3 regions of the Bacillus sp. 05T22 genome follow, and region 2 is predicted to be linked to each of the others. Evidence: predicted binding sites of a transcription regulator. Region 2 holds the regulator's gene; each other region holds the start of a gene.
The links. Region 2 encodes LexA, which represses DNA repair genes until DNA is damaged. Its sites were predicted from a motif close to CGAACATATGTTCG; they were not measured.
Positions count from the first base shown of each region.

Region 1: the regulator LexA is predicted to act here: its motif matches at 2,461-2,474, upstream of addB (helicase-exonuclease AddAB subunit AddB).
Region 3: the regulator LexA is predicted to act here: its motif matches at 6,506-6,519, upstream of recA (recombinase RecA).

Region 1 covers NZ_JBFTMC010000077.1:2,011-6,627, reverse strand. The annotation lists gene addB (helicase-exonuclease AddAB subunit AddB) at 1-2,434, opposite strand, end outside; gene lepB (signal peptidase I) at 2,683-3,246, opposite strand; gene AC1DIT_RS19835 (TVP38/TMEM64 family protein) at 3,304-3,897, opposite strand; gene AC1DIT_RS19830 (ATP-binding protein) at 4,298-4,597, opposite strand.
Region 2 covers NZ_JBFTMC010000054.1:29,629-41,218, reverse strand. The annotation lists gene AC1DIT_RS16640 (bifunctional metallophosphatase/5'-nucleotidase) at 144-1,727, shown strand; gene AC1DIT_RS16635 (DUF896 domain-containing protein) at 1,771-2,010, opposite strand; gene AC1DIT_RS16630 (YneB family resolvase-like protein) at 2,056-2,712, opposite strand; gene lexA (transcriptional repressor LexA) at 2,856-3,476, shown strand; gene AC1DIT_RS16620 (DUF4097 family beta strand repeat-containing protein) at 3,506-4,306, opposite strand; gene AC1DIT_RS16615 (DUF1700 domain-containing protein) at 4,312-4,854, opposite strand; gene AC1DIT_RS16610 (PadR family transcriptional regulator) at 4,859-5,170, opposite strand; gene AC1DIT_RS16605 (pyruvate kinase) at 5,393-6,445, opposite strand; partial or broken gene AC1DIT_RS16600 (DUF2935 domain-containing protein) at 6,743-6,932, opposite strand; gene AC1DIT_RS16595 (YmaF family protein) at 7,275-7,613, opposite strand; gene AC1DIT_RS16590 (sugar phosphate nucleotidyltransferase) at 7,960-8,709, shown strand; gene AC1DIT_RS16585 (glycosyl transferase) at 8,726-10,801, shown strand; gene AC1DIT_RS16580 (NAD-dependent epimerase/dehydratase family protein) at 10,918-11,590, shown strand, end outside.
Region 3 covers NZ_JBFTMC010000039.1:1,124-13,455, forward strand. The annotation lists gene yfmF (EF-P 5-aminopentanol modification-associated protein YfmF) at 1-186, shown strand, start outside; gene yfmH (EF-P 5-aminopentanol modification-associated protein YfmH) at 187-1,473, shown strand; gene ymfI (elongation factor P 5-aminopentanone reductase) at 1,658-2,371, shown strand; gene AC1DIT_RS13615 (DUF3243 domain-containing protein) at 2,451-2,699, shown strand; gene AC1DIT_RS13620 (DUF3388 domain-containing protein) at 2,836-3,621, shown strand; gene AC1DIT_RS13625 (RodZ domain-containing protein) at 3,634-4,545, shown strand; gene pgsA (CDP-diacylglycerol--glycerol-3-phosphate 3-phosphatidyltransferase) at 4,610-5,188, shown strand; gene AC1DIT_RS13635 (competence/damage-inducible protein A) at 5,209-6,447, shown strand; gene recA (recombinase RecA) at 6,590-7,615, shown strand; gene rny (ribonuclease Y) at 8,047-9,615, shown strand; gene AC1DIT_RS13650 (TIGR00282 family metallophosphoesterase) at 9,798-10,592, shown strand; gene spoVS (stage V sporulation protein SpoVS) at 10,742-11,002, shown strand; gene AC1DIT_RS13660 (dipeptidase) at 11,026-11,988, shown strand; gene AC1DIT_RS13665 (2-oxoacid:acceptor oxidoreductase subunit alpha) at 12,247-12,332, shown strand, end outside.

The sequences.
Region 1 (4,617 bases), on a different contig from region 2:
GCGCAAAATGAGCATATGCGCATCGATTAAATAATTCCATGCGAGAGACGCTTCCTTTAATTTTATCTCCGTATAGATCTCTACTTACAACCGAGCTAAGCTTCTGCGCACGGTTTCGATAAAATAAACTAGATAGTACACGACTACTTTTTTGCTTCCACTCGGGCGATGTAACATAGAAGTTGTAAACATCCCACCAAAAATCAAGGTTCCCTTCAAAACCATATCGTTTCCAATTTTGTAATTGCTGCGTTACATATGACAAGGTAACCTCTGGCGTTGCTACATACGAAATTTGTACCTGGCGAGATAAATCATTCACATCATTCGTTACAAATACTTCTTTAACAGAAGGAAACATTCTTTTCACTTTCTTAATAAAGCTAGATGAAAGTAGCGTCTTTCCTTCTTCATCCGCAAGGGGACAAGAAATATACAACTTCTCAGATGCACGAGTTACTGTTTGATAAATAACAAATTGCTCTTCTAATAACGTCTGCCTTGTTGTTGGTGCTAATTCTACACCAGCCGTAACGAGAAATTCCCTTTCTTCATCCGATAACATCCCTTCATCTGAAGGAGCTGCCGGAATGATTCCTTCATTCGCACCAATCACAAAAGCCGCGCGAATATCCGATAACCTTGAACGATCAATGTTCGCAATGAGCACTTGATCTAAAGAAGGCGGGATATTTGCAAATTGAAGTGCCTCAAGTCCCGTTGTCATTACATCGATAAACATTGAACGAGACATCTTTTCCTCACCAAGCATTTCTACAAATGTATCAAGAAGATTCATTACTTCTTCCCAAACTTGATCATGGTCACTTGCAAATAGAAAATCCCCTTCTGCCTCAGCACGCATACGCAAATCTTCCAGTTTTTTAGGAACATCTAATTCTTCTAAAAACAAATAAACCGCTTCACACATTTGTACAACTGAACTTGCACGTTTTAAACGCTTCTGCAAACGAATAATTGGTGTCCTTACCACATCACGAAGGCGGTTTATTTTCTCTTCCATTTCACGTTCGCTATCTGTTTGCATTCCGTTTACTCCATCTAGCGAACGATAACGACGATACGTCCACGGCTCATCTGCCGTCCATCTCTTTCCTTGTACGCCATATGCTAAACAGTAATTTTCAAACTCATCCATTTCTTCGCGCATTGATTCTTTTCTCACATCCAACGGATATAATAATTCCGTTTTTATACAGCGAAAAATAGCATCATAACGCCAATTCCCACTAATGACTTCTAGCGCAGAACGAATGCATTCAATCAATGGATGATGTGACATTGGACGCTTTTCATCGATAAAGTGCGGAATATCGTAATCAGTAAACAATGTTTTCATTACATCATAATAGCTTTCTCCATTACGAAGAAGAACCGTAATATCTCTGTAGCGATACTTCTCTTCCGCAACAAGTCTGCGAATTTCCCTAGCTACACCTTCAACTTCCGCTCGCAAGTTTGCCGCTGTATATAATGTAATGCCTGGTTCACTTTGGAACTTCTTAGACGGACGAGATTCAAACTCAGCTTCTAGATGTGCCAATGCTGGCGAAAGAAAACGTGGCTGTTCTCTCATTGAAATTGTACTTTCAACTGCGATTTTCTCCTCACGTGCCAGTTGTTTTACCTTTTCATACGTAAGTACTGTTTGATAAAACAAATCTAGTTCACTTGTTGGCTGCGATAATGTTTTTTCATCTACTGTTAACGTAATTGTTATTCTTGCTCCGCAAATCATGAGCTGTCTAATAATCTCTAATTCCCCAGGTGAAAATGAATGAAATCCGTCTATATAAATTTCTGCGCCTTTTACATAATCAGAATCCGGAAGCTTTTCTACAAGCAACTGTAAATAATCTTCTGAATCTAAATATTTACCAATTAAAGCCCGTTCAAAATCATCATATAAAAGCTGAAGGTCGTACATTTTATTTGCTAATAATTTTTGCTCATCACCGCTACTATGAGCATCTAACTGTTGCCACATCTCATATACATTCGATGGCGTTACATTATAACGTTTAAACTCGGCAATCATGCTGCCTAAATGTTCAAAAAAGCCATTTTGTTCTGCTGCTTTTTGAAACACATACAATCCTTCTTTACGCGCTTCTACAATTTTACGTAGTAACATATGCACGCCAGCCTCATCAATATGAAGGCGGCTTGCACCACCAACTTCTTGCAAGACCTTCCACGCTAACCTTGAAAAACTAAAAACTTGCGCCCTGATGGAGGCGCTAACTCCTTCATTACCTATTAAAGCTTGCTGCGTTTGGAACGTCATTTGTTCCGGTACAAGATATAAAATTGTTTCGCCTCTTGGACGCTGCCCTAATTCTTCTTGCACTTCATGTAAACAAAATGTACTTTTTCCACTTCCAGCTCGTCCAATCACAAATCGAAGCGACATGTAATCCCCACCTTTCACTTACATAACGAACGTTAGTTTGCTGTCATCATTGTATTATAGGACAGGAAAAAAGACAAACAGAGGCTGCTTGTCTTTTCCTTCCCTATAAGCTGTAAAGTGAAACTTTAATCAGCCCTCACCAATCATGTTTTTACGGGCAGTTTATCCCCCACCTAGCTTCTTTGATTTCCTTAGAATCTTGAGGGTGGGGAACCTACTGCCCGCAAATAGCGGGATAAATCATTTCATTATCCTTTTGAAAAATTCGTTTGCACTTCATGAATCGGCCAATAGCGTAAATCCACTTTCCCGACAACAGTATCTGCTTTTACAAATCCAAAATGCCTGCTATCCCAACTGCCGAGACGATTATCACCAATCACAAAAATATACCCCTTCGGAACAGCCTTTTCTCTCGTTAATTCTTCTAACGTAAAATCACCTGTCAACTGCCGGCCTTCCGCTTGCCTCTTATATGTTTCCAAATAAGGCTCATCAATAAATTGACCGTTTATATACAATTTGTCATGCTTATATTCAATCCGATCGCCTGGTAAACCGATAATTCGCTTTACATAGTCTTCCTTTTTATTCGCATGAAACACGACAACATCAAATCGGTTCAACTCCCCAACTTGATAGCTAACCTTATTCACAACAAGCATATTTCCATCTTGAAGTGTCGGCATCATTGACTTCCCCTCTACAACATACGTTGAGAAGAAAAACGTTCGAAAGAAAACAGCTAATAGCACACCTATAAAGATTGTTCTCATCCACTCTAGGCCTTCTTTTTTCAAAGCTCGCTTCATCTGTCTCTCCCCTCACCCTTTTCTATACTGGAGCCCTAATTATAGCGAAGACTAGTCTTAATGTAGTTCTAGCTTTACCTCAATCTTCTTACCGACATACCATAAAATAAAAATGACACCTATGACAATAATTGTTTTCACAGGCTTATGGATAAAAGAAGTTAAATCATGCCCAATATAACTTAAAATAAGAATCATGACTAACTTTCCAAGCGCTAACGCTAACACAAACTGCCTTATACTAATACGTGATAAACCAGCCACAACATTAATAAGTGCAGACGGCGTAAAAGGAAAACAAAATAATATAAAAATAGGTGCGAATCCTTTTCGCTCAATCCATCCCATCGCTTTGCGCACTTTCGGATGTTTATTCACAAACGAGAAGAATCGACTTCGTCCAAAACGACGAATAACTGAAAATACAATTAATGCACCGAGAACCGATCCAAGCCATGAATACAAAAAACCAAACCAAAACCCGAAGGCAACTGCATTTGCCATCACAAACAAAATAAGTGGCAGTGCCGGGATAAGCGCCTCTACCATCGGCAAGCCAATACCAAGGAGTGGTCCAAGTGCCCGATAACTCTCTACAATCTGGTCCATATTTTCTGCTGAAAAATACTCTTTGATTGTTTGAAAATCCATTCTACAATTTACCCCTTTGCTATATTCCTATCCCTACTTTATCATCGCTTATTGGAAAGAGGAAATGGTAGATACGACATATGGAGATATATCTATTAAAGTTCCATAGTTTTATGTAAAAATCCTTCATTATTATTGCGTGATAATCTATCATTATTTGACAGGATGTTACATATTGATAAATAAAGTGCAACTTTAATCAGTGGAGTTTTCTTCACCCTCCACTGATTATTAGCCCTCACCAATCGGGTATTTACGGGCAGTTATCTCCCACCTATCTTCTTCGCTTCTCTCGAAATCTTGAGGTGGGAGTCTTAATGCTCGCAAATAGCGGGATAAATTTATATCCCCCAAAAACGTCCTTTATCTTCCTTCATATTGTAAATTATCAATCCAGTTTTCAACTAAAATCAACAACCGTATTATTATAAATGGGCAAAAATACTATAACAGTGGTTCCTTTCCCTACTTGGCTTCTTATGTTTATTTTTCCACCATGACTTTCACTAATTTGATAACTAATCATAAGCCCAACACCCGTTCCCTTTTCTTTTGTACTATAGAAAGGTTCGCCTTTGGAAAATATAACATTTTGATTATTATCGAGGAGACAGTATGGAACTTTAGTTAAATTATAAAATTGTTCTGTTATGTTCTTGAACTCGTTTATATTTATAAGGTCTTTAAGTGTATATCTCATTATTTAACCTATCTCCTTTT
Region 2 (11,590 bases):
CTCCTGTCATCATACGATACTCCGAAAACATTTTCATTTTCTTCTTTATAAATTTTAGATTTTCTAAACATTCAATAAAAAAACAAACCTATATTATCTGTTATGATTTATCATAAGATAACAAAAAAAGAAGGTTGATAAGCTTGAATAAGAACAACATTGTTCATATAAACATTCTACTAACAAGCGATGTACATGGTACAGTCTATCCGATTCACTATCAAAATAATGAAAATGCAGAAATAGGATTAGCCAAACTTGCAACACGTATCACACAAGAGCGTAACCAACATGAACATGTAATTGTGATCGATAACGGCGATTTTATACAGGGAACTCCATTCACCTATCACTACGCTAAATATATACAGCATAAAAACAACCCAATGTCACTTATCGCGAATTACATTGGTTATGATGCGGCCGTTATCGGAAATCACGAATTCAACTATGGAATGGATGTATTAAACAAAGCTGTATTAAACGCGAATATGCCTTATCTATCTGCAAATATTTTAAATAAACATACAAAGGATCCTTATTTTAGGAAACCCTATATCATTAAACACATACATCCTAATATAAAAGTCGCTATTTTGGGAGTTACAACACATTACATCCCAAATTGGGAGCAGCCACATCATATTAAAGATTTACTATTTGAAGATGCACTAGAAACAACAAAAAAATGGGTTTCTCTCATTCATAACCAAGAGCAACCTGACTTATTAGTCGTAGCATATCATGGTGGCTTTGAAAGGGATTTACAATCTGGAGAACCAATAGAAATTTTAACCGGTGAGAATCAAGGATATGCGATGTGCCAAGAAATAGATGGTATTGATATATTACTAACAGGTCACCAACATCGCTCTATTGCAAATACGAAAGTAAATGGTGTAACAGTTGTACAACCCGGATCTAATGGCCATTCATTAGGAAAAGTTCGAGTGGAGTTAGAACAAAATAAAGATCGATGGATAATTAAAAAATGTCATTCGGAACTGTTGTCTGTTAAAGGCGTTCAAGCAGACGAAAAAGCACTTTCACTTGTATCTGACTACGAAAATCAAACGCAACAATGGCTAGATCAACCAATCGGCACCATTATTGGTGACATGCAAATTCACACTGCGATGCAAACACGTTTACAAGACAATCCTTTTATTGAATTTATAAACAAAGTACAAATGGAGGTAGCTGGAGTCAACATTTCTTGTACAAGCCTATTTCATAATGAATCTTCTGGCTTTCCAAATCGAATTACAATGAGAGATATTGTATCGAATTATATTTATCCAAATACATTAAAGGTCATACATATTACAGGAAAAGATATTAAAGATGCTCTTGAACTATCAGCTGAATATTTCACATTAAATACCGAGGGAGATATTATTGCAAATCCCGCTTACACTACACCAAAACCACAGCATTACAATTACGATATGTGGGAAGGAATTTCATACATATTAAACATTTCAAAACCAGTTGGTGAACGAGTCGTTTCCTTAGAATATAACGGATCTCCCATTCGCTTTAATCAAGAATATGACGTAGTCATGAATAATTATCGCGCAAGTGGTGGCGGAAATTATTTTATGTATCAAAATAAACCCATCATAAAAGACATACCAATTGATATGTCTGAGCTTATCGCGAATTACATATTAGAACGGGGGACAATTGAAGCAAAGACCAACCATAATTGGAAAGTCATCAAATAAACAATTCTATTAAAATCAAAAAAAGATGGGCTGCGCCCACCTCTTAATTTAACTTTGTATTATCTTGTTTTTTCAATGCTTTTAATTTCGCCGGTGTAATATCTTTACCTTCTTCGTTAACGACTTTAATGCCTTTTAATTCGTTTAACATATTTTGACGAAATCCTTTTAAATATTGTTCACGGAGCGATTGGCGCTCACGTTGTTCTTCTTCAGTTAATCCTTCAGCTTTCGCTTTTTTCGCTAAGAAGTTAATGCGTTCAATGAGTTCGTGACTTAGCATCTCGAATCCCCTTTCTACTTAAAACTGATTATTATCATACAATAGTTAGTCTTGTTTATCAAGCAATTGCTTCGTGTATTCCACGTACCTGCGATGTACTGTTGCTTTAGATACATCGTGTCCAAAACCACGAAGCGTTGCTGCAATTTCCTCAAATGTTAATTCATTGCGACGCAGACGTACAATTTCTTCAATCGGCACTTCTTTCTTTTCACGTCCTGTACTTAAATGTCGGTTTTTTAAGTTTTTTTCTGGACGAAACCCTCTTTCTACCGCTCTCTGCATTCCACGTTTAATCTTCAAATTATGAATCTTTCTCTGATACTCTTCAACTATACCAATAATATCTAGCACCATAGAATCCGAATCAGAAAGCTGTAATTCACCATTATGCGTATGTGTATATACTTGTATTCCTTCTTTATGTAAACAGTGCATTAAAGCAATTTTTGCATTCCCTCTTCCAAGCCGCGTTTCATCTTGAATGAGAAGCACATCGACCTGTTCATCTCGAATCATATCTAACACTTCTAATATACCGTCTCGTTCAATCGTATAGCCGCTTGCCTTCTCCTCAATCACCTTTATAACATTCATTTGATACCGCTCAGCTAAATGCAATAATTCATCTTTTTGGCGTGATAATGAAGTTTCCTGCGCTTCTTTCGTTGTGCTTACACGGGCATAAATGATTGCATTCATTTTAAAACCTTCTTCCTCATTTCAATTTTCCCTTTAGTGTATCACAAATCGCCCTTTTGTTCGAACTTATGTTTGTAGAATGTTTTTTTGCATGTTATACTTATAAGTAAGAAAATCGAAAGAAAACGAGGTGTTAAAAAAACATGGAAAAGTTAACAAAACGCCAGCAAGACATTCTCGACTTCATTAAACTAAAAGTACAAGAAAAAGGTTATCCACCTTCCGTACGCGAAATCGGTCAAGCGGTTGGCCTTGCTTCTAGTTCTACGGTGCACGGACATTTATCACGTCTAGAAGAAAAAGGTTATATTCGACGTGATCCAACAAAACCAAGAGCCATTGAAATTTTAGGAGAAGTAAGAATCGAAACAAACACACAATCAGTTGTTCAAGTCCCAATTGTCGGAAAAGTTACAGCTGGTTTACCAATTACAGCAGTTGAAAGTGTAGAAGAACACTTCCCGCTTCCTGCAAGCGTTGTTGCTGGAGCAGACCAGGTGTTTATGCTACGAATCTCTGGAGATAGTATGATTGAAGCGGGTATTCTGGATGGAGACTTAGTTGTTGTTCGTCAGCAACATTCTGCATACAATGGAGAAATCGTTGTTGCTTTAACAGAAGATAATGAAGCAACTGTAAAACGTTTTTACAAAGAAAAAGATCATTTCCGCTTACAACCCGAAAACTCTTCTTTAGAGCCAATCATTTTAGATAAAGTCTCTGTTATTGGAAAAGTAATCGGTGTATATCGTGATTTACATTAAAAAATAGACCAGTTTAACTGGTCTATTTTTTAATTCGCTTCAATTGTCACGTCTCCAGCAGATGTTTGTCCGCTAATTTTTACGCTCCCATTCCCTACTACTACATTTCTTTCTTCTTCCTTGAAAACCTTAACTTCACCGGCAAATGTCTTCCCACTTACAGTCGCATCCTGAGGCTTTTCAAGTAGACGAATATCAACATCTCCTGCAGTCGAGCTTGCTTCCACATCATATTTAGAGTCATGATCAATAACGTCCACATCTCCACTTGTTGTTTTCGCAACAACTTTTCCACTTACTTTTTTCATTTTAATTCCGCCCGCTTTTGAAGATCCTTCCACTTTCTTCGCTGTCACCCGCTCTATTTCTACATCTCCACCAAGCGTTGTTGCTTCTACACGTTCACTTTTCACATCATTTACTGTTATCTCACCTGCAGATGAACTTACTTTTATTTCTTGATAGGAACGCTCCGGAACAACAATTGTTACACCTGGCGTTTTAAATCCGAAAGATAAAAATGAAAAATCAAATGAAATTCCTTTTTTTATCTTACCTTGAACTTTTAATATATCTCCTTTTTCATCAATACTCATTTTTTGCTTCGTAGTATTTCCTGATTGTTTTATATAAAAAGAAGAATCATCCCCTTTTTGAACTGTAACATCCCCAGCATCCAAATCAATTTCTAGATTTTTAATTGCTTCATTTTTTATAACTCTTTCAGTTTCTCCCTTTTCCGCCGCATCTACTGTTTTTGAATATGTTTGTGATATACCAACAACCCCAATGATGATACAAGCGACCGCTACTAACAATATCTTTTTCATCTCATCTATTCCCCTCTAATCATTTTGAGATTCCAATTGACATAGCGCACACAAAAATTTTTAAACCATTTTGTACAGTAGTAGGCACCTATACATAACAATAATCCAACACCAACAAACGTAATAGACACGAATACCTCAAGCCACAAAAAAGTACCAGTTAGGATTTTAATTACTACAAATAGTGGTGCCACAACGCTAGCAACTCCACCAATCCAAAGTGCAAATATAAAACTTATAATTGCGATTAAAGGACCTAATACAAGAATAAAATTTAATAAACTAAGACCAATTGCCGCCATTACAGCTCTTGTTATATTTGAAGCAGATGGATCCTTTTTCATCTCATCAAAACGATATAACGCCAACATCTCTTTCGCAATTGCTTTTGGCGAACCGAGTCCTTTTATAATTTCTACCTCTGTCTTCCCTTCCTCTAATCCAAACTGAAAATGCTCCTCATAATCGTATAAAATATCCTGTCTTTCTTCTTCTGATAGCTTTCTAAGATGTCCTGATAGATCTCGAAGAAACTGTTCTTTGTTCATCTCATTACACCTCTTCAATAATTTCTTGTACTCCTCTAGCAAAATCACGCCAATCCGTTACAAGTAAATGGAGTTGTTCTTCGCCTTGATTTGTTAATTGATAATATTTACGCGGTGGCCCTTCTGTTGATTCTTTTAAATATGTTTGAAAATAGCCCTCTTTTGTTAATCGACGTAATAACGGATATACAGACCCTTCCGATATTAAAAATTTATTGGAGATTTGCTGAACGAGCTCATAACCGTAGCAATCTTTTCGTTTGACAAGTGCCAGTACACAAAGTTCTAGCACACCTTTTTTAAACTGGACGTTCAAAGATAATCCTCCTTTCCAATCAGTACCACTCAATGCAAGGTACTTGCGTCACCCATAATATACCATTTGCTATTGTTTATTACAAGGTACTGTTTGTTATCTATTTAATAAAATACCGTTTTCCGCCTCTCTTTTCTTTATACCAAACAAATTAAAGAATCACGATTCCCCTTACCTAAACATGGAGAAATCGTGATAAATAATATCATACAATTCTATACACTAAATGGATTTATGTAATAATTCCAGCACATCTTTCATAACAAAGGGGGCATCTTTTTTTACACGCTCAGCAAACTCAGAAACTAGACGCAATGTTTTAATACTTTCAATCGGATGATCACCTGATGCACTTTCAGCAGAAAGCATAACAGCATTCGTTCCATCCAATACAGCTTGAAATACATCAGTCACCTCAGCTCTTGTAGGAATAGAATAATCCACCATGGATTGAAGCATTTGCGTTGCCGTAATCACATATGTATTTGTGCGATTACACTCATGAATCATCATTTTTTGTAAAAGCGGAATAAATTGGTACGGTAATTCTACACCTAAATCGCCCCTGGCAATCATAATACCCTCCACTTCTTTACATATCTCCTGAAAATTCTCGATGGCCTCCATCGTTTCCACCTTAGCAATTAGATTTGGTGAAGTTTCATTTTTTAGGCGGATAAAGTTCCGGATTTCCTGTATATGAGAAGGTTTTCTAACAAATGAGCATGCAATAAAATCAACGTTCTCACTTAAAAGAAACTGAATATCTTTTTTATCCTTCTCTGTAATAGCTGGTAAGCTAACGATTGTACCTGGTAAATTCACCCCCTTATGAGAAGCTATATCGCCACCTACCTTTACTTTTGTTTCTATTTTATCCTCGCTTATCTTTTCAACCGTTAACTCAACTTGTCCATCATTAATAAGAATTCTATTTCCAACTTTCACGTCATTAATAATCCCTGGATAATCAACACTTGCTTCTTCTTTGTTTCCAGAAATAGAATGAATGTATAAAGTAAAAGTATCTCCTGCTTGAAGAGTAACTGCATTTTCTTCAATAACTCCCAATCTTATCTTGGGCCCTTGTAAATCCCCTAAAATTTTGATGGAATCATCTAAAGATTTTACTAATTGAATTATTTCCTTATGGCTTTCATGGGAACCATGCGATAAATTAAGGCGGATAATATTCATACCATTTCTTATTAACTGAGACAAAGTATCCTTATTATTACTCGCCGGTCCAATTGTACAAATTCGATCAATTGTCATATTTTCACCATCCTTTTTTATCTATAATTCCCATATAAAAAGAAAAAATAATATTCCTCATACATGGTTTGTAATGTAAGAGTAGAAAAGACCGATCATTCCTTAGTACAAGAATTACCGACCTTTTCATGATGAAAATGACCTGAGTTGTTGCATGATAAAAAAGCGCACCATCAAATGGACTTTTTTAACAAATGAATACTCTAGTATGTATCCATCATGATAACAAAGCACTCATTCCATCGATTGTTGCATTTGTTTTTGTTTCAACCTTTCTTCCAACACATGAATCATAAATTAGAAATGCTCAGCTTCTCTTGTAACATGATCAGCTAGTAATGGATTAATTACATTTCGAATTTGGCATGTTTGAATAAGTTCCAATCCCGCCTTTTTGAAATTTCTCAATTCAACTGTGGCATTTTCACTATCTTTATTTAGCTTTCCGATTAAATCCTTCACCAAGAAAAAGTGCATGTTCCTTCATAATCCGTAACCAAAATCGATTTTCAGTTAAAGAGCGTTCAATAAATAATTGTTCAGTTAATGATTCAGAAGGCGCAGCTTTCAATTCCGACGGAAGCAGCATAGCCCTTTGCTTATCCATGACAAAATGATCAGGAATTGGTTGTTGTCCGTTAGTCATTAAAATCCCACTTCATTTGTGAAAATTTCACTACTACACCATGTATATGAATAGACGATACCCATCATACTTAAACTGCATCATTAAGAACTGTAAATCTAGTGTTTTGTAAAGAAAAGATACTTACAAATAAAAAACTCACATTTCATTAGGACGTGAGTTTTCCTTTTAAAAAATATCTTTTTATTTATTACCTGGCGCAGGCTGGTCCACTCCCCTAATACGATGTTTATGTCCATTATCTTCTGTTGTATAAAAATCGTAATAATGGACATGCATCCCATTTCCAACGGGAATAGCTGGCCCTGAGTGCGCCTTATAATAATGCGTATGTCCATCTTCGAATACTACATATCCTTCTGTATAGTGTATATGTCCTCCGTCCTGTACCGAAATTGGCGGAGAGGTTACATCTAAACATTGATGTACATGCCCCGCCTCAACAGATGTATAATCAACAGAACCATGATTATGATTAGGTACAAATCCTGAAACAAAATCATCTTTTCCTACCCTGTTCACTCTGCTCACTCCTTGGCCACCAAGATAAACTTTCTAAACTTATATGCTTAAAATCAAAATTAATACCTATTAGTTCCCTATTTGCTTACTGTTGAGTAATAAGAATAATTAAGTAATTTAAAGTACATATTATTACTGTTATATGTCAAAAGGCCGAGACTCTTAGTAAAGAATCATATTTTAGTAAGATTGTTTTAAGTAGTCTGAGTAAGTCATAACTATTCGGTAAATCCATATTTTAAAATTTTCATTTTTTTTATAAATGTCCGTACATACGTGGATACAAGTTATATATGTACCACATAGTTTAAATTAGTTATATAAACAGAAGGGTGGCAAATATGTTATGAAAGTCATAATTTTGTGTGGTGGAAAAGGCCTGAGGATGCAAGGGATTCTCAAAGATATTCCTAAACCACTAGTTCAAGTTCAAGAAAAACCTCTCATTTGGCATATAATGGATTGGTATAGCAGGTTTGGGCATTATGAATTCATCCTACCATTGGGATATGGAGGTGAAAAAATCAAAGAATATTTCATGGACTATATATGGAAAGAACATGATTTTAATTTAGATTTAAGGAATAATCATTACCAGTTGCTTGAAGAACCAAAACAGTGGAATATAAAATTTATAGATACAGGGCTTGAAACAATGACCGGAACCAGATTAAAAAAACTTGAAAAGCATATACAGGATGAGATATTTTTATTAACTTATGGTGACGGATTAGCAAAGATAAATATTAATGAACTTATAAAATTTCATAAAGACAAAGGGAAAACTGCAACATTAACTGGCATTAAAAAAAATAGTCAATATGGTTTATTACAGGTTGAAAATGGGATTGCTATAGATTTTAAGGAAAAACCCCTACTTAATACTGTAATAAATGGAGGCTTTTTTGTATTTAATAAAGGAATATTTAATTATTTGAATGATAATGATTGTATGCTTGAAGAGGAACCTCTACTTAATTTAATAAAAAACAAGGAACTTTCAGTTTATGAGCACAATGATTTTTGGATTAGCGTTGATACACCTAAAGATCTTAAAGACGCAAATGAAAGCTGGAACCCTAACAAAAATAGTTGAAAGGAATGAATGAACATTGAATTTTAACGATAGAAAGGAAAGTTACCCGCGCCTTTATATTCCCTCTAAAATAGAAAAAGATGTTCTGTTATCCCCAGATACTTCAGATGCTCCTGATATAAATCATTCTAAAAAATCTACAATCAAAAAAATCAACCCTCTATTTTATAATAAACAGCCCCACTCCGGAAATCATTTTTGTGCCATTGTTGGAACAGAATATGTCTTAAAAACAATTGCCTTGCGACAATCTCTAATACAAAATTCACAAAGATTCACATTATGGATTTGTTGTATAGATTCATTTGCGTATTCAGTATTGAAAGAAATGAACTTGAATAATGTAAATCTCTTACAGGTCGATGATATAGAGGATGCAAATTTGAAAGCCATTAAACGAAATAGGACAGTCAATGAATATTGTTGGACTTTAAAGTCCGTACTTATTGAATATTTATTGGTAAATTATGATTTGCCATCTGTTCTTTATTGCGATAGTGATTTATATTTCTTCTCTGATCCTAATACGATATTTGAAGAATGGGGTGACAATTCTATTTATCTTTGTCCGCAGAGAGACCGTGACTGGGTAGAAGAAAAATATGGGAAATATCAAGCTGGGTTAATTGGATTTAAAAACGATTTCTACGGATTAAAAAGCGTACGATGGTGGAAAGATAAATGCTTAGATTGGTGTAGTGCTAATCCTGATAATGGAAGATTTGGTGACCAAAAATATTTAGATTTTATTCCTATTTATTTTCCAAAAGTAAAAATCTCCAGAAATCTAGGTATAAATGCTGCACCATGGAATTGTATTTATAATAACAATTATAAAATTGATAAAAATCAAAGTGAGGTATACATCGAAACAGATAAACTAGTTGTATATCATTTTGCTTGCATTACCATTTTCAATGAAAAGGATTTTGACCTTTGGTCTTTAGGTGAAATCTCAATACCAAATAATATATTAAACCATATCTATACCCCCTATTTAGAACAAATTCAGTTTACTCTCAAAAAATCAACAGAAAAATTAGGTGAAACAGCAAAGCGACTATTAAGTATTAAAGATATAAATGAAGCGCAAACTTTATATAAAGATTCACAATTAAGAAGAAAAATGAATCAATCAAATCATTTTATGAATTACTCAATGATTATAAGTCAAAAACGTTTAATTCAAGGTCTGACTTGTTATTATTCACTTGAAAGCCATGGCACAAATTTTACTGTATGGATCTGTTGTATGGATAATTTAACTTATCAAATTTTAACAAATCTAAAATTGAAGCATGCTATACTGATTCATGTGAAAGACATAGAAAATCAAGAACTCTTAAATATAAAAAATGAAAGAAGTTTACAGGAATACTGTTGGACATTAAAAGCCCCTCTATGCCTCCATATTCTTAATCATTATTCTGAAGTTGATCACATTATATACTGTGATGCAGATATGTTTTTCTTTGCAAAACCTAATATAATTCTAGATGAATGGTGGAAGTACTCTGTATTTCTTTGTCCACAGAGAGGTACTACTGAACTGGAAAATGTACATGGTATGTATCAGGCGGGCCTAATAGGATTTAAAAATGATCAAAACAGTAAAGATATTTTAACATGGTGGAAAGATAAGTGCCTAGAATATTGCAAGGATGTATATGATATTGAGATGAATAGATGGGGAGATCAAAAATATTTAAATCACATCCCTGATTTATTTTCTAATATCAAAATCATGACTCAAAAGGGTATTAACACTGCACCTTGGAATCTAATTTTAAATAATCATTCTTCTATAACAAAAACAGAAAGTAAGATTTTTATAGACCAAGATGAATTAATCACTTTCCACTTTGGGAGTATGAAAATTATTAATCCAAATGAATTTGATTTATGGAAACAAGAACATGTAGAAATTGATCAATCAATTTTAGAATATATATATATCCCTTATATCGAAAAAATAAAAAATACATGTCGCATACTTCAAAATGTTTTTTCTCTTACCCCTTTATTTGCTGGACAATTAGATAAGTCCTCAGTAAAAAACTATTTTCAATACCCTACATCGCATTTCAGATGAAATCCGTTCTCTCTTTTATATAAATGGTATTATTCCCTAATTCCTACAAAACTTTCTAAGTAAAATTATTTATCCCCTTTACCTAAAAATTTTTTCAAGGAGACGAATGAAATTCTATGAATACGATTGATCATTTTGAAAATAAAACGTTTCTTATCACTGGCGGATACGGTTTTATTGGTTCTCATTTAGTACGAAGATTATTAAGATTACAAGCAAAAATCGTTATTTTGACAAGAGAATCATCGAACCCTTGGCGTCTTAAAGACGTATCAAAAAGTATTAAACTGTATGAAGTAGATATACGCGATAAAATGAAAGTTCAAAATATTATAAAACAAATTTGTCCCGATTATATTTTTCATCTTGCTGCATATGGGGTAAATTCAGCTCATACAGATTACATGAATGCCATTGAAACAAATGTTTTAGGTACAATTAATATTATTCAAGCAGCAAAATCTATAGATTGCAAAAAGATTATTAATATTGGAAGTAGTTCTGAGTATGGAAATAAAACAGACTCTATTCATGAAGGTATGGCACTAACACCAATAGATATTTATGGAAGTAGCAAAGCGGCAGCCACTATACTTGCTCACCAAATTGCTGCTGAAAATAATACTAATCTTATAACCTTAAGACCCTTTGGAATATTTGGAGAAGGTGAAGAACCACATAAAATTTTTTGTTATATTATTTTACAAGTATTGCAGAATAGAACTGTAGATTTAACCTTATGTAATCAATTAAGAGATTACTGCTATATAGATAATATTATAGATGCTT
Region 3 (12,332 bases), on a different contig from region 2:
GAGGCAATTGATACACCGCGTGGTTTCGTAGAAATGCTTTATCATGGCGTCATTGCAGAACGTACCCGTCCAGTAGAGGAATGGTTAACTGGAATTGAGCGTGTTACAAAAGAGAAAATTGTAAAGGTTGCCAATAATATTGAGCTAGATACGATTTACTTTTTACACGGAACGGAGGGAGAATAGATGGAGAAAATTTCTTATGAACAATTAAAAGAAACACTTTATTATGAAAAGCTTCCAAATGGGTTAGATGTATATATATTGCCGAAGCAAGGATTTAATAAAACTTTTGCGACGTTTACAACAAAATATGGTTCCATTGATAACACGTTTGTTCCACTTGGAAAAGAAGAAATGGTTCGAGTGCCAGATGGGATTGCTCATTTTCTTGAGCACAAATTGTTTGAAAAAGAAGATCATGATGCGTTTCAGTTGTTTAGTAAACAAGGTGCTTCTGCGAATGCGTTTACATCATTTACGAGAACAGCGTACTTGTTTTCATGTACATCAAATGTAGAACAAAATTTAAATACATTATTAAATTTTGTTCAGGAACCTTATTTCTCTGAAAAAACAGTTGAAAAGGAAAAGGGAATTATTGGTCAAGAGATTCAAATGTATCAAGATAACCCGGATTGGCGTTTGTATTTTGGCTTAATCGATAGTTTATTTGTCAAACACCCAATTAAAATTGATATTGCAGGAACAATTGAGTCCATTAGTAAAATTACAAAAGACTTATTGTATGAGTGCTACGAGACATTTTATCATCCTAGCAATATGTTGTTATTTGTTGTAGGAGCAATTGACCCAGAAAAAACAATGAACTTAGTACGTGAAAATCAGGCGAAAAAAGATTATAAAAATCAACCAGAAATCGTACGTTCGTTTGAAGATGAACCAGAATCAGTAAATGAAAAGAAAAAAATTATTTCTATGCCTGTTCAAACACCGAAATGTTTAATAGGCATAAAGGCGACTGGGCTTAAAGAAAAAGGGCAAGAGCTTTTAAAACAAGAGATCGCGCTTACATTACTTTTAGATTATTTATTTGGGAAAGGATCAGTTCATTATGAGTCTTTATATAATGAAGGACTTATTGATGACTCATTCTCTTATGATTATACAGAAGAAAGTAACTTTGGTTTTGCGATGGTTGGTGGTGATACGAAGCAACCTGATGAGCTAGCTGAACGTTTAAAAGGTGTTTTACTACAGACTAATTATAATGAATTAGATGAGAATGCGTTAGAGCGTGTAAAGAAAAAGAAAATTGGCGGCTTTTTACGATCGCTTAACTCACCTGAATATATTGCAAATCAATTCACAAGGTATGCGTTTAATGAATCTAGTTTGTTTGATGCTCTGTCCGTTTTAGAGGGCTTAACTGTTCAAGATTTACAAGAAGCAGCCAAAGTATTTTTATCCGAAGAAAGAATGAGTATTTGCCAAGTCTTGCCGAAGAAATAAAATGAAACATGAATAAGTGGGGCTTAAGCCTTACGATTTAGAACTTTACGGACAGTTTATCCCCCACCTAACCTTTTGGCTATTGCTGAATTGTAAGGTGGGGGTATTATTTGTTTGTGAATACATGATAAGATTAGTGATTTGAAAGAGTTTCTCTGTAGAGGAAAGATAAGAGAGGATACATATGACAAAGTTTGCATTAGTGACTGGAGGAAGCGGAGGAATTGGCTCTGCAATTTCGAAACAATTAGTTGAAGATGGTTATACGGTGTATGTCCATTACAACAAAAGTGAAGAGAAAATAAAAAAATTAGAACAGCAACTTGGTGCAATCATTCCAGTTCAAGCGAATTTAGCAGCGGTAGATGGCGTGCAAAAGCTCTGGGCGCAAATTCATTATCCGATTGATGTTATTGTGTATGCAGCTGGAAAAAGTATATTTGGTTTGGCGACAGATGTGACAAATGAGCAATTGAATGAGATGGTGGAATTGCAGGTGAAGAGTGTTTATAACCTTCTTTCACTTGCGCTTCCATCGATGATTCGCCTGCGAAGTGGAAATATCGTTGTTATTTCATCTATATGGGGACAAGTAGGAGCGTCTTGTGAGGTGCTGTATTCTATGGTAAAAGGTGCACAAAACTCTTATGTAAAGGCGCTCGCAAAAGAGGTTGCGCTAAGTGGTATACGTGTAAATGGAGTGGCACCAGGAGCCATAGAGACGGAAATGTTAAGTGTGTTTTCAGAAGAGGACAAGAAAGAGATCGCAGAAGAGATTCCAGCTGGAAGGATTGGATTTCCAAAGGAAGTCGCCAAAACTGTTTCTTTCCTTGTATCACCAGGCGCTTCCTATATAACAGGGCAAATTATTGGAGTAAACGGTGGCTGGCATTGTTAAAATAAAAATATGTACATAAAAAGTAAGAAATTGTACAAATTAAGTATGATTGTATTACTTAATAGTGAGGTGCTTAAACATGTCAGTATTAGAAAATTTTGACCAGTGGAAAAGCTTTTTAGGAGAACGTTTAGAACAGGCGCAAGGAAAAGGGCTTGATGGTGGTGCAGTTTCAGATATGGCATTCCGTGTAGGCGATTATTTGGCAAATGAGGTAGAGGCGCGAAATGATCAAGAAAAGTTATTAGCCGAGCTTTGGAAAGTGGCTGATGAACAAGAACAACACATGATAGCTAACTTAATGGTAAAATTTGTACAACATAAGTAAAAAAGAGAGGAGAAAATCCTCTCTTTTTTTTAGGTATTGAAAATACCGTGATTCATTATACATTTATCTTCCCTATTAACGTAAAATCATATAATATAGTACGTAGGTGTAAAGTAAGCAGGGGGAGTGACATTTGATGATTGAATGGTATTTTGAATATGAAATACATAAAAACCGACCTGGCTTGCTTGGTGACGTTTCTTCGTTAATCGGTATGCTTGGTATTAATATTGTCACAATTAATGGTGTAGACAACGCTCGGCGCGGGTTGTTGCTTATGTGTGATAGCCAAGAGCAAATCTCTAGACTTGAATCAATTTTGAATACGATGGATAATATAACGGTAACGAAATATCGTCCACCAAAGCTCAGAGATAGGTTGGCAGTTAGGCACGGTAGGTACATACAGCGAGACGCAGATGATAAGAAAACATTTCGTTTTGTTCGTGATGAATTGGGTTTACTCGTTGATTTTATGGCGGAACTAATGAAAAAAGAAGGGCATAAACTCATCGGAATAAGAGGAATGCCTCGCGTTGGAAAAACGGAATCTATCGTTGCTGCAAGTGTTTGTGCAAATAAGCGTTGGCTATTTGTTTCGTCTACTCTTATTAAACAAACTGTACGCAGTCAACTGATTGAAGATGAGTATAGTGACGATAATATTTTTATATTAGATGGCATTGTTTCAACAAAGCGTGCGAATGAAAGGCATTGGCAACTCGTTCGTGAAATTATGAGGTTACCCGCAACTAAAGTTGTCGAACATCCAGATGTATTTGTGAGTCAATCAGAATATACACTTGATGATTTTGATTATATTATTGAATTGCGTAACGATTATGATGAAGAAATTCAATATAATTTAGTAGATGAAATTGAGCAAGGAGCGCAAAACAATTTCTCTATGTTTGACTTTTAAAGAAATATTGAGGTGTTAGTAGTGACGGAATTAGGACAAAAGCTGAAGGATGCAAGAGAAGCGAAAGGCTTGTCTATTGATCAGCTACATGAGGTAACGAAAATTCAAAAACGGTATTTAGTAACAATTGAAGAGGGCGATTATAGTATATTGCCTGGTGCATTTTATGCACGTGCATTTATTAAACAATATGCGGACGCGGTTGGTCTGAACGGAGAAGAGTTGATTGTAGAGTATCAAAGCGTAGTACCACAATCTGAATCTCATGATGTACCGCAAATATCAAAAGGTCAAAAAACACAAGAAACTATGCAAAAAGCAGCATCGCTTCCAATAGCAGATCATATGTCTAAAATATTGATTGCATTATTGGTAATTGCAGTAGGGATAGCTGTGTGGTTTGTTTTCCAATGGTTAATTGGAAAAGATGAAGGACAAGTAAAACAAACGAAAAGCGAACAAATAGAAGTACAAAAGGCGAAAGATTCGCCGCTTGATGAAAAGAAAGATGAAGTAAAAGCAGAAGAACCTAAAAAAGAAGAGCCAAAGAAAGAAGAACCACCAGCACAACAGCCGCCTGCTGGACAAGAAGAAGTGAAGCTTGTTGGAACAAGTGGTAAGGTATCTACTTTGGAAATTCATAATAATAAAGCACTGGAGTTAGAAATTACAGCGAAGGGTGCAAGTTATGTAGACATTAAAAATGAAGGTGGAAATGTCGTTTTTAATGGTACACTTCAAGAAGGTCAAACAGAAAAACATGATTTAACAACAGCAAAAGAAGTACTTCTCAACATTGGAAGTACACCGAATGTTGAAATTAAACTGAATGGCCAAGTTGTTGCTTTCCCACTAGATCCAGAAAAGGAATATCACCAAAGATTAGTGATTAAAAATCTAGGGGTAGGACAACCTGCACAATAACAGTCATCGCTTCGATGACTTTTTTCCAATGAACAAATGTTTTTGACATGATGGAGGAATAGCTGTGAATTTACCAAATAAAATTACAATATCTCGAATCTGCTTAATTCCAATTTTTTTAGTAATTATGTTAGCTCCTTTTAACTGGGGAACATATACAGTTGGAAATGTAGATTTACCAATTCAACATTTAGTAGGAGCGATAGTTTTCATTGTTGCTTCAGCTACAGATTGGATTGATGGACATTATGCAAGAAAGTATAATCTCGTGACGAATCTAGGTAAGTTTCTTGATCCATTAGCTGATAAGTTACTTGTTTCAGCAGCGCTTATTACATTAGTAGAAATGCAATATGTTCCATCTTGGATTGTTATTGTAATCATTAGCCGTGAGTTTGCTGTAACAGGATTACGTCTTATATTGGCTGGAACTGGTGAGGTTGTTGCGGCGAATATGTTAGGGAAAATTAAAACATGGACACAAATTATTGCGATTTCAGCATATTTATTACATGATGTACCGTTAAATTTAATCCATATTCGGGTTGCGGATATTTCCATATGGATTGCACTTATCTTTACGGTTATTTCTGGCTTGGACTATTTCTGGAAAAATAGAGCTGCTTTTGTAAATTCAAAATAACAGCTTATGGGGGAATCGGAATGAATGCCGAAATTATTGCGGTTGGAACAGAATTGTTACTCGGGCAAATTACAAATACAAATGCGAAGTTTTTATCTGAAAAGTTAGCTTCCATCGGAATGAATGTGTATTATCATACGGTTGTGGGTGATAATAATCACCGTTTACAAGAAGCAATTCAAATTGCTGAGAAACGTGCAGATATACTCATTTTTACCGGTGGATTGGGACCAACAAAAGATGATTTAACGAAAGAAACAATTGCTTCAACCTTACAAGAAGAACTTGTTTATGATGAAGTGGCTTTAACGTCAATTGGCGAGTATTTTAGACGTACAGGACGCGAATTCACAGAAAATAATAAGAAACAAGCACTTGTTTTGAAAGGATCGACTGTATTTGCAAATGATCATGGTATGGCACCGGGTATGGGGCTGGCTAAGAACCAGAAGGTTTATATTTTATTACCGGGCCCGCCAAAAGAAATGAAACCGATGTATACAAGCTACGTAGAGCCGTTTTTACGTAACTTTACAACTGAAGAGCATATATATTCCCGTGTTCTTCGTTTTTTCGGCATTGGAGAATCCCAACTGGAAGTGAAAGTTCAAGACTTAATTGATGGGCAAACGAATCCAACAATTGCTCCGCTAGCTTCAGATGGAGAAGTAACGCTTCGTTTGACCGCTAAACACCATGATGTAAAGCATGCGGAAGTGTTAATTCAACATGTAGAAGATTTGATTTTAGAACGAGTAGGGGAGTTTTTCTACGGATATAATCAAGATTTTCTTCATAATAAAGCGATTGATTTATTGAATAAAAAGGCTTTAACTTTAGCGTGTGCAGAAAGTTTAACAGGCGGTCTGTTTGGAAATCAAGTAACAGAAAATGCCGGCGTATCTTCTGTTTTTAAAGGCGGCGTGATTTGCTATCATAACGATGTGAAACAACATGTTTTACAAGTGCCTGAAGAAATCTTACAAACAGTCGGTGCTGTTAGCGAACAATGTGCCCGTTATCTTGCTGAAAATGTAAAGACACTATTGAAGGCAGATATTGGGATTAGCTTTACTGGAGTGGCAGGACCGGGTGCTTCGGAAAATAAAGAGCCTGGTACTGTTTTTGTAGGTTTAGCGATAAAGAATGAACCAACGTTTGTTTTTCCTCTTAAATTAAGTGGAAGTCGTCAGCAAATTCGAGAACGCTCTGTGAAATATGGATTTTATCATTTATACAAAAAACTAGAAGAGATGTAAGTTTCTTCTAGTTTTTTTGTGATGAAAAATGAAACTTTTTCCATGGAAAACAAAAAAACGAATAAACGTTCGATTTTTGTTGGCAAATTGATATGAAAATAGGTATAATAAGATTAGCAATTCAGTTAAGGAGGAATTTTGAATGAGTGATCGTCAAGCGGCATTAGATATGGCGTTAAAACAAATAGAGAAGCAATTTGGTAAAGGTTCCATTATGAAATTAGGAGAACAGGCAGAACGTAGAATTTCTACAATTCCAAGTGGTTCATTAGCACTTGATGTAGCTTTAGGTGTTGGTGGTTACCCGCGCGGACGTGTTATCGAAATTTATGGACCTGAAAGCTCAGGTAAAACAACGGTTTCCTTACATGCGATTGCAGAAGTGCAACGTCAAGGTGGACAAGCAGCATTTATTGATGCAGAACATGCGATGGATCCTGTATATGCACAAAAATTGGGTGTTAATATTGATGAGTTACTATTATCACAGCCTGATACAGGAGAACAAGGTCTAGAAATTGCAGAAGCTTTAGTACGAAGCGGTGCAATTGATATTATCGTAATTGACTCTGTAGCGGCTCTTGTACCAAAAGCGGAAATCGAAGGAGAAATGGGTGACTCTCACGTCGGTTTACAAGCACGTCTAATGTCACAAGCACTTCGTAAGCTTTCCGGTGCGATTAACAAATCGAAAACAATTGCAATCTTTATTAACCAAATTCGTGAAAAAGTTGGGGTTATGTTCGGGAACCCAGAAACAACTCCAGGTGGTCGTGCGTTGAAATTCTATTCAACAGTTCGTCTTGAAGTGCGTCGCGCTGAGCAATTAAAGCAAGGTAATGATATTGTTGGTAACAAAACAAAAATAAAAGTAGTGAAAAATAAAGTAGCACCTCCTTTCCGTGTTGCTGAAGTTGATATTATGTACGGAGAAGGGATTTCAAGAGAAGGCGAAATTTTAGATATGGCTTCTGAACTTGATATCGTTCAAAAAAGTGGTGCTTGGTACTCTTATAATGAAGAACGTTTAGGACAAGGGCGCGAAAATGCAAAACAATTCTTAAAAGAAAATCCAGAATTAAGAGATGAAATTGCATTCTTTATTCGTGAACATCATGGTATTGGTGAAGATTCTGGAAACTTAGAAGAAGGCGCTATTGTAGATTAACAAAAGACACGATTTCGTGTCTTTTGTTTTTTATTTCACAATAATATGTAGCAAGGCCTTTCATTCAGGCGTTCTCCCTTGTTAAAACTGATTAGGTAAGGGGTGTCATCGTTGGTGAATATAAACTTTTTTCGTTAAAAGGAGATTTATATGACAAAGGTAAAGAAAGTAAAAGTAGACAACGCTTGACAATGAAAATTGCGATAGATACAATGAGAATGTATATTTTTTCTTATATACGATACACTCTTCTCTAGAAGAGAAGTAACATTCGGAGTAGGTTCTATACCTTTTCGAAATAATAATATGACATTTTAATTGTGAAATGAAGAAAGTCCCTTAAAAAGCGGGGCGACGGTCTTTGCTGTACGTTGCAAATTAATGTACATGCCGACAGTCTTTTTTCATTCATGGCAAGGGGAGGTGAAATCATGAGTAGTAGTACATTAATTTGGATACTCATCTCCATTTTGCTTGCAACAGTCGGTGCAGTTGTTGGCTTTTTTGTTCGAAAGTCTATTGCAGAAGCGAAGATTAATGGTGCAGCAAACGAAGCGAGACGCATTTTAGAAGATGCAAATCGTGAAGCAGAGGCACTTAAGAAGGAAGCGCTTTTAGAAGCAAAGGATGAAATTCATACACTTCGTACAGAAGCTGAATTAGAAATTCGTGATCGTAGAAGCGAATTACAAAAACAAGAAAATCGTTTAATGCAAAAAGAAGAGAACCTTGATCGTAAAGACGAGACGCTCGATAAACGTGAGCAGATGTTAGAAAAGAAAGAGGAATCTCTTGTAGCGAGACAACAACAGATTGAAGAGTTGGAAAGCAAAGTGGGAGAGTTAGTTCAAAAGCAGCAAACGGAATTAGAGCGCATTTCCAATCTGACACGCGAACAAGCGAAAGCAATCATTTTAGGGAAAGTGGAAAGTGAAATTTCTCATGAAATTGCCGTTATGGTAAAAGAAAGTGAAGTTCGTGCGAAAGAAGAGGCAGATAAGAAAGCAAAAGAGATTTTATCTCTTGCAATGCAAAGATGTGCAGCTGATCATGTTGCTGAAACAACCGTTTCGGTTGTAAATCTTCCAAATGACGAAATGAAGGGACGTATTATCGGGCGTGAAGGTCGTAATATTCGTACGTTAGAAACGTTAACAGGTATTGACCTTATTATTGATGATACGCCAGAAGCGGTAATCCTATCAGGGTTCGATCCAATTCGTCGTGAAACAGCTCGTATCGCTCTTGATAAGCTCGTACAGGATGGACGTATTCACCCAGCGCGTATTGAGGAAATGGTCGAAAAATCGAGACGTGAAGTGGATGAGTATATTCGCGAAGTTGGGGAACAAACAACATTTGAAGTAGGTGTCCACGGATTACATCCAGATTTAATTAAAATCTTAGGTCGTTTGAAATACCGTACAAGTTATGGACAAAATGTGTTGAAACACTCTATGGAAGTAGCGTACTTAACAGGACTTATGGCAGCGGAGCTTGGCGAGGACGAAAAATTAGCAAGACGTGCGGGTCTATTGCATGATATCGGAAAAGCAATTGACCATGAAGTAGAAGGTAGTCACGTTGAAATTGGTGTTGAACTCGCAACGAAATATAAAGAGCATCCGGTTGTTATTAATAGTATCGCATCTCACCATGGTGATACAGAACCAACTTCTATCATTGCAGTTTTAGTTGCAGCAGCGGATGCGTTATCAGCTGCAAGACCAGGAGCTCGTAGTGAAACGCTTGAAAACTATATTCGTCGTCTTGAAAAGTTAGAAGAGATTTCAGAATCCTATGAAGGAGTAGAAAAATCTTTTGCAATTCAAGCAGGACGTGAAGTTCGCATCTTGGTAAAACCGGATACAATCGATGATTTAGAAGCCCATCGTTTAGCGCGTGATATTCGAAAACGTATTGAAAATGAATTGGATTATCCAGGACATATTAAAGTAACAGTTATTCGTGAAACACGTGCAGTGGAATACGCAAAATAAAGTGGTGAAACGCCACTTTATTTTTTTGTGTTGGGATTGGGCAATATAAAATAAATCGTTTGCAAATCACTTTATTCGATTTCCATTCTAGTTGGCTAGAATGGAAGAAGAATTTTAATGAGCAGTTTGTTTTTCTTATAAGTGAGTAATAAAATACGTAGTACATAGAAAGGGTAAGACATATGAGAATTTTATTTGTTGGAGATGTAGTAGGATCCCCTGGAAGAGGTATGATTCAACAATACGTACCGGCGTTAAAGAAAAAATATACGCCTACTGTAACAATTATTAATGGAGAAAATGCTGCAGGTGGTCGTGGTATTACAGAGAAAATTTACCGAAACTTTTTAGAGTGTGGTGCACAAGCAGTTACGCTTGGGAATCATGCTTGGGATAACCGTGAAGTGTTTGAGTTTATTGATGATGCAAAATATCTTGCAAGACCAGCCAATTTCCCAGAGGGAACACCGGGAAAAGGACTTATTTTTGTAAATTGTAACGGTACCGAAGTAGCGGTAATTAATTTACAAGGACGTACGTTCCTTCCGCCAATTGATTGCCCGTTCCGAAAAGTGGATGAATTAATTAACATTGCCAAAAAACGTACAAATATTATCTTTATTGATTTTCATGCTGAGACAACAAGTGAAAAACAGGCGCTTGGTTGGTACGTAGATGGACGTGCTACGGCAGTCGTAGGGACACATACGCATGTTCCAACAGCAGATAATCGTATTTTACCAAGCGGAACAGCTTATATTACAGATGTTGGAATGACTGGTCCGTATGATGGGATTTTAGGTATGGATCGTGAGGCTGTACTGAAGAAATTTTTAACGAATTTACCTGTACGTTTTGAAGTAACAAATGGAAGAACACAACTAAGTGCAGTATTAATTGATGTGGATCCAAATACAGGAAAAGCGAAAAAAATTGAGCGTATTTTAATCAATGATGATCAACCATTTTTCGAATAAGATTATTTAAAAGTTAGAAAAAACATTATATTTTAATTTTTTAGAAAAATTACAGAAATTTAGCAGGAATACATGTCTCCCCTCGTGAATATAAGTTAAAGTGAAATCAATCGCTAATACTTTTTAAAGAAACGAGGAGGAAACGAGGAATGGAAATATTAAAAGTTAAAGCAACTTCGGTCCCTAACTCTGTAGCCGGTGCACTTGCTGGAGTTATTCGCGAACGCGGAACAGCAGAAATCCAAGCTATTGGCGCAGGTGCATTAAATCAAGCTGTGAAGGCAGTAGCAATTGCAAGAGGGTTTGTAGCGCCTAGTGGTTTGGATTTGATTTGTATCCCAGCTTTTACAGACATTATGATTGATGGTGAAGAACGTACAGCAATAAAATTAATTGTAGAACCTCGTTAAGTTTGAACAACCTGTTTGCTTTTATGCAAACAGGTTGTTTTTATGGGGAAGGGGAAATGAAAGTGAAAGTGTTTGATGCGCACTGTGATGTACTATGGCAACTATGGAGTGCAAAAGGAAAGAAGAATTTTCAAAATGATCCGTCTTTACATATTACATTTGAACAATTGGAGCAAAGAAAAGGAAGCGTACAATGCTTTGCGATATATGTACCTGAAATCGTACCATATGAACAACGTTTTGAAGCTACGTTAGCTTTGATAGATATATTTTATAAGCAGGTTTTATCGTTACCAAACATGAAATTGATTCAGACAAAAAAAGATATAACGCAGTTAGAACCAAATGAAATTGGCGCGATTTTAACATTAGAAGGCGGCGAAGCAATTGGAAAAGAAATGATGAAATTGCGCACGCTCTATCGTTTAGGAGTCCGATCTATGGGACTCACGTGGAATCATGCGAATTTATTAGCTGATGGAGCACTGGAAACAAGAGGAGCGGGACTTACTGCGTTTGGTAAGAAGGTTGTAGAAGAGCTGAATTCGTTTCGTTTATGGACAGATGTGTCTCACTTAAATGAAAAAGGTTTTTGGGACGTGATGGAAATTGCTCAATATCCAATTGCATCACATTCAAATTGTTATGGGCTTTGTCAGCACCCGCGTAATCTGAAAGATGAACAAGTACAAGCACTTATTCAAAAAGATGGTGTAATTGGTGTAACGTTCGTTCCAGAGTTTTTAACCAACCATAGGCCTGCTTATATGGATGACATATTACGGCATGTGGAGCGCATTTGTTCGCTTGGAGGAGAGCGCAATATAGGATTTGGTTCGGATTTTGATGGTATCACAGAAATGGTTGTCGGTGTGGAAGCGTATCGGTGTTATGAATATGTAATCAATGAACTGAGTAAGCGATACAGTGAAACAAATGTTCAAAGCTTTTTATATGATAATTTCATTAATCATATTTCTTTCTAGTTGCTTATTGTTTAATGTTTTTTTATTTGAAAATAAAAAGTTAGAAAAATTAAAAAATTCGAATGAAATTCAGGCCAAATTATTGCATTTTTTTCAGTGTAAGGCTAGAATTGTAGACGAATTAAGATTATGCAAAACATTCAGGGAAGTCTGAAGAGGTATAATTTGTGTCCATTGTAGTTTCTTTGCATAAAAAGTGCTACACTATTACTGTAAAAAAATACACTACAATGAATGCAGCCAAAAGGGGTGTAGGAGATGATTAGTCAACTTTCATGGAAAGTTGGAGGACAACAAGGTGAAGGAATTGAAAGTACAGGAGAAATCTTCTGTATTGCATTAAA